Regions from separate parts of the Variovorax sp. RO1 genome, predicted to be linked through region 2. Evidence: riboswitches for the same ligand, from Rfam matches in the RefSeq annotation. Region 2 holds a riboswitch; the other holds the start of a gene.
What was found. Region 2 has a riboswitch for thiamine pyrophosphate ahead of CY658_RS19865 (purine-cytosine permease family protein). Riboswitches for the same ligand answer to the same signal wherever they lie in the genome.
Positions count from the first base shown of each region.

Region 1 (4,407 bases), on a different contig from region 2:
TGGCAAAGGCCTCGGCAATGTTCGGCTGTGCGGCCTTGCAGATGCCGCACCAGTTGGTGCCGAACTCCACCACGGCCGGACCCTGGAGCGCGTCGATCTCGCTGCGGTCGGGTTGCTCGGTCTGGTATTCGGAGGTCATGGGCGAAGTCCTTGCGAAACGTGAGAAAGCGTGAAGAGGAATGCGTGTGCGCGGCGGGCGCGCGACACGCTGACGGGCGTCATTGCACCAGAAACTCAGGCCGCCTGCAGGCCGTAGCTGGCGAGCAATGCGGGCAGCTCGGTCATGTCGCTGAACACGGCCACGGCACCCGCGGCGCGCAGTGCGCCGGGGCCGCTGTGGCCCGACTCGCCGGTGCTGTAGCCGAACACCGTGGCACCCGCGGCCACGCCGGCCGTGGCGCCGGTGACCGTGTCTTCGACCACCGCGCAGCGCGTCGGGTCGACACCGAGCGCTTCCGCTGCGGCCAGGTACACGTCGGGGTACGGCTTGGAACGCGGCATCTCGTGGCCGCTGAAGATGCGGCCTTCGAAGCAGTCGAGCAGGCCGACCTTGGCCAGTTGCAGCTCGACTTTGTGGCGGTCGGCGCCCGAAGCACAGGCGATGCGGCCCTTGAGCCGCGTGTGAATCTCGCGGATGGCGGCGGGCGCATGGGGAATGGCGACGAGGTCGCGGTCGAGCGCCTCGTTGCGGCGGGCGCGGAAGCCACGCAGCCAGTCGTCGGTGATCTTGAAGCCGGTCTTGGCCTCGATGAGCGCCGTTTCGTCCTTCACGGCCTTGCCGGTGAAGATGTTCATCGATTCCTCGGCCGTGAGCTGCCAGCCGAGCTCGCCGAGCATGTCGGCGAGCACGCGGTTGGTGATGGGCTCGGAATCGACGAGCACGCCGTCGCAATCGAAGAGAACGGCGGAAAAGGGGAAAGGGGTCATTGCGAGGCAGGAGTTCAGGGGTCTGGCCCCATGGTAGCAACGCCCCCTTTCCGCACGGGGAGACTCAGGCTATCGGGCCCTCTCAGGCCATTTCAGACGACGGGGCGGATCGGGATGTAGATCTCGCCGCCGCCGGCCATGAATTCTTTCGACTTCTCTTCCATGCCCTCGGCCATGGCCTCGCGCTCCGCCACGCCCTTCTTGGCGGCGTACTCGCGCACTTCCTGCGTGATCTTCATCGAGCAGAACTTCGGGCCGCACATCGAGCAGAAGTGCGCCACCTTGCTCGAGTCTTTCGGCAGCGTTTCGTCGTGGAATTCGCGCGCGGTGTCGGGGTCCAGGCCCAGGTTGAACTGGTCTTGCCAGCGGAACTCGAAGCGCGCCTTGCTCAGCGCGTCGTCGCGCGAGCGCGCTCCCGGGTGGCCCTTGGCCACGTCGGCGGCGTGCGCGGCGATCTTGTAGGCAATGATCCCCTGCTTCACGTCGTCGCGGTCGGGCAGGCCCAGGTGCTCCTTGGGCGTCACGTAGCAGAGCATCGCCGTGCCGGCCCAGCCGATCATCGCGGCGCCGATGGCGCTGGAGATGTGGTCGTAGCCCGGCGCGATGTCGATGGTCAGCGGGCCGAGCGTGTAGAACGGCGCTTCGTGGCAGTGCTTGATCTGCTCGTCCATGTTCGCCTGGATCATGTGCATCGGCACGTGGCCCGGGCCTTCGATCATGGTCTGCACGTCGTGCTTCCAGGCGATTTGCGTGAGCTCGCCCAGCGTGCGCAGTTCGGCAAACTGTGCCTCGTCGTTCGCATCGGCACCCGAGCCGGGGCGCAGGCCGTCGCCGAGCGAGAAGCTCACGTCGTAGGCCTTCATGATGTCGCAGATGTCCTCGAAGTGCGTGTAGAGGAAGCTCTCCTTGTGGTGCGCGATGCACCACTTGGCCATGATCGAGCCGCCGCGCGACACGATGCCCGTCATGCGGTCGGCCGTGAGGTGAATGAACGGCAGGCGCAGGCCCGCGTGGATGGTGAAGTAATCGACGCCCTGCTCCGCCTGCTCGATGAGCGTGTCGCGGTAGATTTCCCAGGTGAGGTCTTCGGCCACGCCGCCCACCTTTTCGAGCGCCTGGTAGATCGGCACCGTGCCGATGGGCACCGGCGAGTTGCGCACGATCCAGTCGCGCGTCGTGTGAATGTTCTTGCCGGTCGACAGGTCCATGACGTTGTCAGCGCCCCAGCGAATGGCCCACACCAGCTTTTCGACCTCTTCCTCGATGCTCGAGGTGACGGCCGAGTTGCCGATGTTGGCGTTGATCTTCACCTTGAAGTTGCGCCCGATGGCCATCGGCTCGACCTCGGGGTGGTTGATGTTCGCGGGAATGATCGCGCGGCCGCGGGCCACTTCGTCGCGCACGAACTCGGGCGTGATGATGCGCGGAATGCTCGCGCCCATCGGGTTGCCCGCCACGCGCTTGGCGCGCTCCTCGTTGGCCAGGTACTCGGCCATCCATTCGCGCTTGCCGTTCTCGCGCAGCGCCACGTATTCCATCTCGGGCGTGACGATGCCGCGGCGCGCGTAGTGCATTTGGGTGACGTTGGCGCCCGACTTGGCGCGGCGCGGCGTGCGCTGCAGCGCCGAGGCACCGGCGCGCAGCTCGGCCAGGCGCTGCGCGTCGCGGTCTTCGTTCTTGGCGCCGTCGTCCAGCGCGTGGTGCGTGCGGCCTTCGTAGCTTTCGGTGTCGCCACGCTCGATGACCCAGGCGCTGCGCACATCGGGCAGGCCGCGGCGCACGTCGATCTCGACCTTCGGATCGGTGTAGGGGCCCGAGGTGTCGTAAAGCGACACCGTTTCGCCGTTGGTCAGCGCCACGTCGCGCACGGGCACGAACAGGTCAGGCCGGCTGCCCGGAATGACGCATTTGTGCGACGCGGGAAAGGGTTCGCGCGTCAGCGACAGCAGCGAGGTGAATTTATCGGGGGCATTCATCGGGAGGCACTCCTTGTTGAGGGAAAGGGTGCTCCGCAATCGCTCAGTGGACCTCGGGAGGCCCGCCACCAGAAAAGGGAGTGACGGACCGAAGTCAGGGAGTGCAGCTCTTCTTACGCCGGTATGACCCGGATCAAGTTCGCGGGTCGGCAGCTTTGCCATCTCAGCACACCACATGTGTGCACCCCGGAGCGGGGCCGATTGTGCGGGCCGAAGCCCGGTGCCGTCAACCCGGGGGCTGGTGCAGATCGCCGTCGACGTAGAACCAGCGCTCGTTCTCGCGCACGAAGCGGCTGCGCTCGTGCAGGCGGAACGCCACGCCCGTCGCGCTGCGCTGGCGGGCGACGAACTCGACCTCGGCGTGGTCGGCATCGAGCACCGAGCGCGAGCGGATGTCCAGCCCCAGCCATTTGACGCCCGGCTCGAACTCGACCGAGGCCGGCCGCTTCGACGCATGCCAGGTGGCGAGCAGGTAGTCGGCGCGGGCCAGCACGAAGGCCGAATAGCGCGAACGCATCAGCGATTCGGCGTCGGGCGCGGGCGTGTTCTCGAAATCGTCGAGGTAGCGCCCACAGCACAGGGAGTAGCCGATGGGCTTGTCGCGACGGTCGGTGCGGCCGCAGGGGCAGGGGCCGGGAGTGGGGTCGGTGGCGCTCATGAAGGGCTCTATTGGAACACTTGGCGCGGCGGGGGCTGAAGGGGGCCGTAGAGAGCCTCTGGGCATGTCCGCTTCGCGTGAGTCTGGGGTGGAGGATGCGCTCAAGCGTTTTGCATCGATAGACCGTGCTCGACCGGGAGTCGCCCATCCTCTTCCTCTGCGTCTCAGCACATGCTCATATGAACTCAATCCCATTGACTCTTGGAAAGCCATACTTCACAGGCCCGATGGCGTCGACGGACTTGGGTGCGGGTGGCGTCTTCTTCTGTGCGGTCTATCGCGAATGCCTGCAATTCGAGACAGATGGGCGTGTCCACTGGTGGCGCGAGGTGTTGGATAGTTCCAGACCTTATTTCAACGACCTGAATGAATTCCGAAAGCTCCGCCTGGATGGTTCGTATGGGCTCAACGACCGGGACTACTTGGTTTGCAAGTTTCCTCAGATGGAGTTGACTGGCCTGCCATGCAAAGACGCCCCTGCCTTGATGGCATTTCATGCTTGGTACCCCTCAAACCAATCGGAGGGAAGTCGCGTCTTTCACGCACCGGAATCAGTGCCCAGCGAGCCGGCGAGTGACGCATCTGGCCTCTGACCAAGGACGGCAGAGTGCGGCAAAGGGGTTCTTCGAGAATCCTCCGAACGTCACTCATGCCGGCGCGCGATCTCTTCGCACGCATCAAGGGTGAAAAGATCCGTGCAATGAATCATCGAGTATTCGTCGAGTTGATGGACAAATAGCCGAGCGTTATCTTCGGGGCTACGTTCAGCGGGAAACATGCTGGAATCGCCGTTGATGACAAACGCAAGATCAGTCCGGTCAACCACTTCGTCTCGCGACCCAACAT
Region 1 covers NZ_PKMT01000002.1:259,202-263,608, forward strand. Annotated here, with positions in the region: gene CY658_RS12375 (thioredoxin family protein) at 1-139, opposite strand, end outside; gene CY658_RS12380 (HAD family hydrolase) at 235-927, opposite strand; gene thiC (phosphomethylpyrimidine synthase ThiC) at 1,020-2,903, opposite strand; TPP riboswitch at 2,997-3,102, opposite strand; gene CY658_RS12390 (YchJ family protein) at 3,130-3,561, opposite strand; gene CY658_RS12395 (GIY-YIG nuclease family protein) at 4,205-4,407, opposite strand, start outside.
Region 1: it holds a riboswitch for thiamine pyrophosphate, as region 2 does, so the genes downstream of both, thiC (phosphomethylpyrimidine synthase ThiC) here and CY658_RS19865 (purine-cytosine permease family protein) in region 2, are expected to answer to the same signal.

Region 2 (4,407 bases):
GGGCTCCAGTGCGGCGATGGCGGCGGGCGTGTCGAGTGCCTGCATCGGGGCAAGCTCGGGCACCCGCGCGCCGGTGCGCGCCAGCACGCCCGCGAGCCGCGTGGCTTCGGCAGCGTCCTGCCGGTGCCACAGCACCAGCGTGCCTTCGCGCTGGAAGAACACGGGCTGCGCCAACGGTGCGAGCAACTCGGGCCAACGCGACAGCGCGTGCTGGCCCATGCGCACGACCGACACCGGCGCAACGGCCGACTCGGCCAGCGGCGCGAGCATGGCCGCGGCCACGCGGGCGGCTGCGCCTTCGGCTTCGGGGCTGCCGGCTTCGTACAGCGCGACCTTGCAGCCCGCGTGTGCGAGCGTGACCGCCATCAGTCGACCCATGAGGCCTGCGCCGAGGACGGCCGCAGATTGAAATGGCACGCTCATGGTCTTGCTCCTTCCCCCACTGGGGGAAGGCTGGGATGGGGGCGGGCAGAGCGCTCGACGGACACGCCGCGTGCCCCCACCCCGACCCTCCCCCGGAAGGGGCGGGAGAAAGAGGTGCGGCGCACTCGCCGATAATTTTCAACATGACCCCCGCACCCACCCAACGCTACGCACGCGTGCTTTCCATCGCCGGCTCCGACAGCGGCGGCGGCGCCGGCATCCAGGCCGATCTCAAGACCTTCGCGGCCCTGGGCTGCTACGGCATGACGGCCATCACCGCGCTCACCGCGCAGAACACGGTCGGTGTCACGGGCATCCACGGCGTGCCGCCCGATTTCCTGAAGGCGCAGATCCAGGCCGTGGTGGAAGACATCGGCGTCGACGCCGTCAAGCTCGGCATGCTGCACGCGCCGGAGGTGGTCGAGGTGGTGGCCTGGGCCATCGACCGCTACCAGCTGAAGAACGTGGTGCTCGACCCCGTGATGATCGCCACCAGCGGCGACCGCCTGATCGCGGCCGAGACCGTGCAGGTGCTGGTGCGCGAGCTGTTCCCGCGTGCGGTGGTGGTCACGCCCAACCTCGACGAGGCCGCCTTGCTGGTCGGCCATGCCATCGGCGGCATCGACGCGCTCGACGGCGCGGCGGACGAACTGCTCGCGCTCGGTGCGAAGGCCGTGCTGCTCAAGGGCGGCCATCTGCCGGGCGACGAGGTGGTCGACGTGCTGCTGGAGCGCAATGGCGCGCGCAAGCGGCTCGCGTCGCAACGCATCGCCAGCCGCAACCTGCACGGCACCGGCTGCACGCTCTCGTCGGCCATCGCCGCGCACCTGGCACTGGGCCTGGCGCTGCCCGACGCGGTCGAGCGCGCACGCGCGTACATCCTCGGCGCGATGAGCGCCGGTGCGAATGTGCAGGTGGGCGCGGGCCACGGTCCGCTCAACCACGGCTTTGCGCCAGTGCCGACCCACCGCTTGCCGCTGTCGGCCGGCTGAGCCACGCCAGAACGAAAGTCGCCACCAGCGTCGGCAGCGCCGAGCCGAACTGCGGCGCCCACTTGGCGAGCGCGTGGTAGGCCGCGATGCCCGCGAGCCAGATCAGCGCCGCGCCCCAGTCGATGGTGCGCGTGCCGCCCGCCGACACGGCGTTCCCGCAGCCCAGTCGGCCGAGGATCACGCCGTACAGCGGCACGAACACCGAACTGAGCAGCAGCAGGAAGGGTTCGAGCGTGTGCATCGGCAGCACCAGCGCGAGGCCGATGCACAGCACCGCCAGCAGCAGGCCCCAGCGCTTCACGCTCCAGCGCGGCAGCAGGCTGTGCGTGGACACGGAGCCCGAGTACACGTCGCCATAGGCGTTGTCGAGTTCGTCGATGAGGATCAGGCCCAGCGCCACCAGACCGCCCTGCGCCAGCAGCAGCGCCATGACGAGGCTGGTGCCCGGCTCGGCCACGCTCACGACCATCACGCCGAGCGCGTAGCACCAGATGTTGGCGAGCGCGTAGCCGATCCAGGTCCCGCTGAACGCGCTGCCCAATCCACTCCCCGCGCTGCGCTTGCCGTGGCGCGCGTAGTCGGCCACCAGCGGCAGCCACGACACCGGCATTGCAATCACGAGGTCGAGCGCGCTGAACATGCCCATGCTGCCGTTGCCCGGCCGCGCCCAGAAGGCGTCGAGGCCCTTGGCGTGCAGCTGGGTTGCGAACTGCCAACTGAGCCACAGCAGCGACAGCACCACCAGCGGCAGGCCGAAGCGGCTCACGAAGCGGCGCACCAGCTTGACCATCGAACCCGCGAGCAGCGCCAGCAGCACCGCCCCCCACAGCAGCGTGGTCAGCACGCCGCCCCAGGCCGTGCCCAGCGCCGCGCCGAAGGCCTGTTGCCCGATGGCCTGCGTGCCCTCGCGCATGATCACGAGCTCGAAGGTGGTCCAGCCCACCAGCTGCACGATGTTGAGCAGCACCGGCAGCCGCGCGAAGGCGCTGCCGTAGGTGGCGTGCATCAGGCCGGCGCTCGCCAGCCCGGTTTCGCAGCCCAGCCGCGCGGTCCAGGCCAGCAGCCCGGCGCCGAGCAATGAGCCCAGCACGATGGCCAGTGCCGCGTCGCGCGTGCCCACGGCCGGCACCAGGTAGGCGCCGATCTGCATCACCAGCAGCCCCACGCCGAGGCTGAACCACAGCGAGGCGTGGTCGTGCCAGCCGAAGACGCGCCGGGAGGCGGGCAGGGGCGTGAGCGCTTCGTTGCCGGACGAAGCGGAACTGTCGTTGTCGTTGTGTGCCATCCGTTTGCTCCAGTGCAAAAGGTTTGGCAGGTGGGCGAGGCTCCAGTGGCGTGGCCGTCACGCGAGAGAACGTGAGAGGCCACCGGACCAGCTTCCCTGCGCGAGGATTACCTCAGTCAGGTTCAAAGGGACTTTCTCAGCCACACCGGTCGAAACCGGCGCAGCACCCCTAGCGAACCCGGATTGTAGGCAAAAGACTCCACGCGGGCGACGCAGCCCATGGCGGCCCTGTCAGCTGTGCGGGTCGATGTTCAACGCATGCGGCCCGCTCGCCAGCTGCTTCTTCAAGAACTCCACGCACACCCGCACCTTCGCCGACCCCGCAGAGCGGGTGCTGGTCATCGCCCAGATGTCTGCCGACTCGTGGTAAGCGGGCAGCACGCGCACCATGCGCCCGTCGATGAGCGGTTGCGCCACGTCCCAGACCGACAGCAGGCAGATGCCCTTGCCGTCGAGGCTCCAGCCGCGCACCACGTCGCTGTGGTTCGAGCCGAACTTGCTCGTCACCTTGACTGTCTCGATGCCCTTGGGGCCGATCAGCCGCCAGTTGCCGAAGGGCTGGTCGCGTTCGCGGAACAGCAGGCATTCGTGCTCCGCGAGCTCGGTCACGGTCTTCGGATGGCCGCGCTGCGCCAGGTACGCGGGCGAGGCGCACAGCACGCGCCGGCTCTCCACCATGCGCTGCGCGATGAGGCGCGGCTGCGTCGGGGCGCCCACGCGGATGTCGAGGTCGAAGTTCTCGGCGATGAGGTCGACGCGCCGGTCCATCAGCTCGAGCCAGACCTCAATGCGCGGGTGGCGCTCGCCCAGCGCCGACAGGATGGGCGCCACGTGCTCGCGCCCGAGTCGCTGGCTGGTGGCGATGCGCAGCAGCCCTGAGGGCTCGGCCTTGGCACTGCTGAAGGCTTCCGACATGGCGTTGGCGTCGTCGAGGATGCGCCGCGCCCACTGGTAGGCGCGCTCGCCGTCTTCGGTGATCACCACGCGCCGCGTGGTCCGGTGAAAGAGGCGCACGCCCAGCTGCGATTCGAGGATGGCGATGCGCTTGCTGATGTGCGCCGAGGTCGTGCCGATCTCGAGCGAGGCCCCCACGAAGCTGGAGCGCCGGGCCGCCTCGCAGAACACTTCCAGGTCTTTCAGGTCCACGGTTTCTTTATCAACGATTCGTTGATTTCGAGTCAACAGGAGGTGGATTGTAGTTCTGAGTGTTGTTACTAGACTCGCCTCCATTCCGGCAAAACAGAGACAAGGTCCATGAGCAAACTCCCCGTCGCCGTCATCGGTGCAGGCCTGATCGGCAAGACCCACATCGACCGCGCCCTGAAGTGCCCCGATGTCGAACTGGTCGGCATCGCCGATCCGACACCCGCCGCCGCCGAGTTCGCACGCGCGCTGGGCGTGCCCTGTTTCCCCGACCACGCGAGCCTGCTGGCCGAGGCGAAGCCGCGGGGCGTGGTGGTCGCCACGCCGAACGCGACCCACGCACGGATCACGGTCGAGTGCCTGGAGCAGGGTGCGGCGGTGCTGGTCGAGAAGCCCATCGCCGACACGCTCGAAGACGGCCGCCGCATCTGCGAGGCCTCGCGCGCTGCGGGCCTGCCGGTGCTGGTGGGCCACCAGCGCCGCCACAACCCGATCATGCGCAAGGCCAAGGCCATCGTCGGTGCGGGCACGCTGGGGCGGCCGGTGAGTGCCACGGTGCTGTGC
Region 2 covers NZ_PKMT01000003.1:615,351-619,757, reverse strand. Annotated here, with positions in the region: gene CY658_RS19875 (FAD-dependent oxidoreductase) at 1-423, opposite strand, end outside; gene thiD (bifunctional hydroxymethylpyrimidine kinase/phosphomethylpyrimidine kinase) at 567-1,415, shown strand; gene CY658_RS19865 (purine-cytosine permease family protein) at 1,360-2,700, opposite strand; TPP riboswitch at 2,777-2,881, opposite strand; gene CY658_RS19860 (LysR substrate-binding domain-containing protein) at 2,932-3,846, opposite strand; gene CY658_RS19855 (Gfo/Idh/MocA family protein) at 3,955-4,407, shown strand, end outside.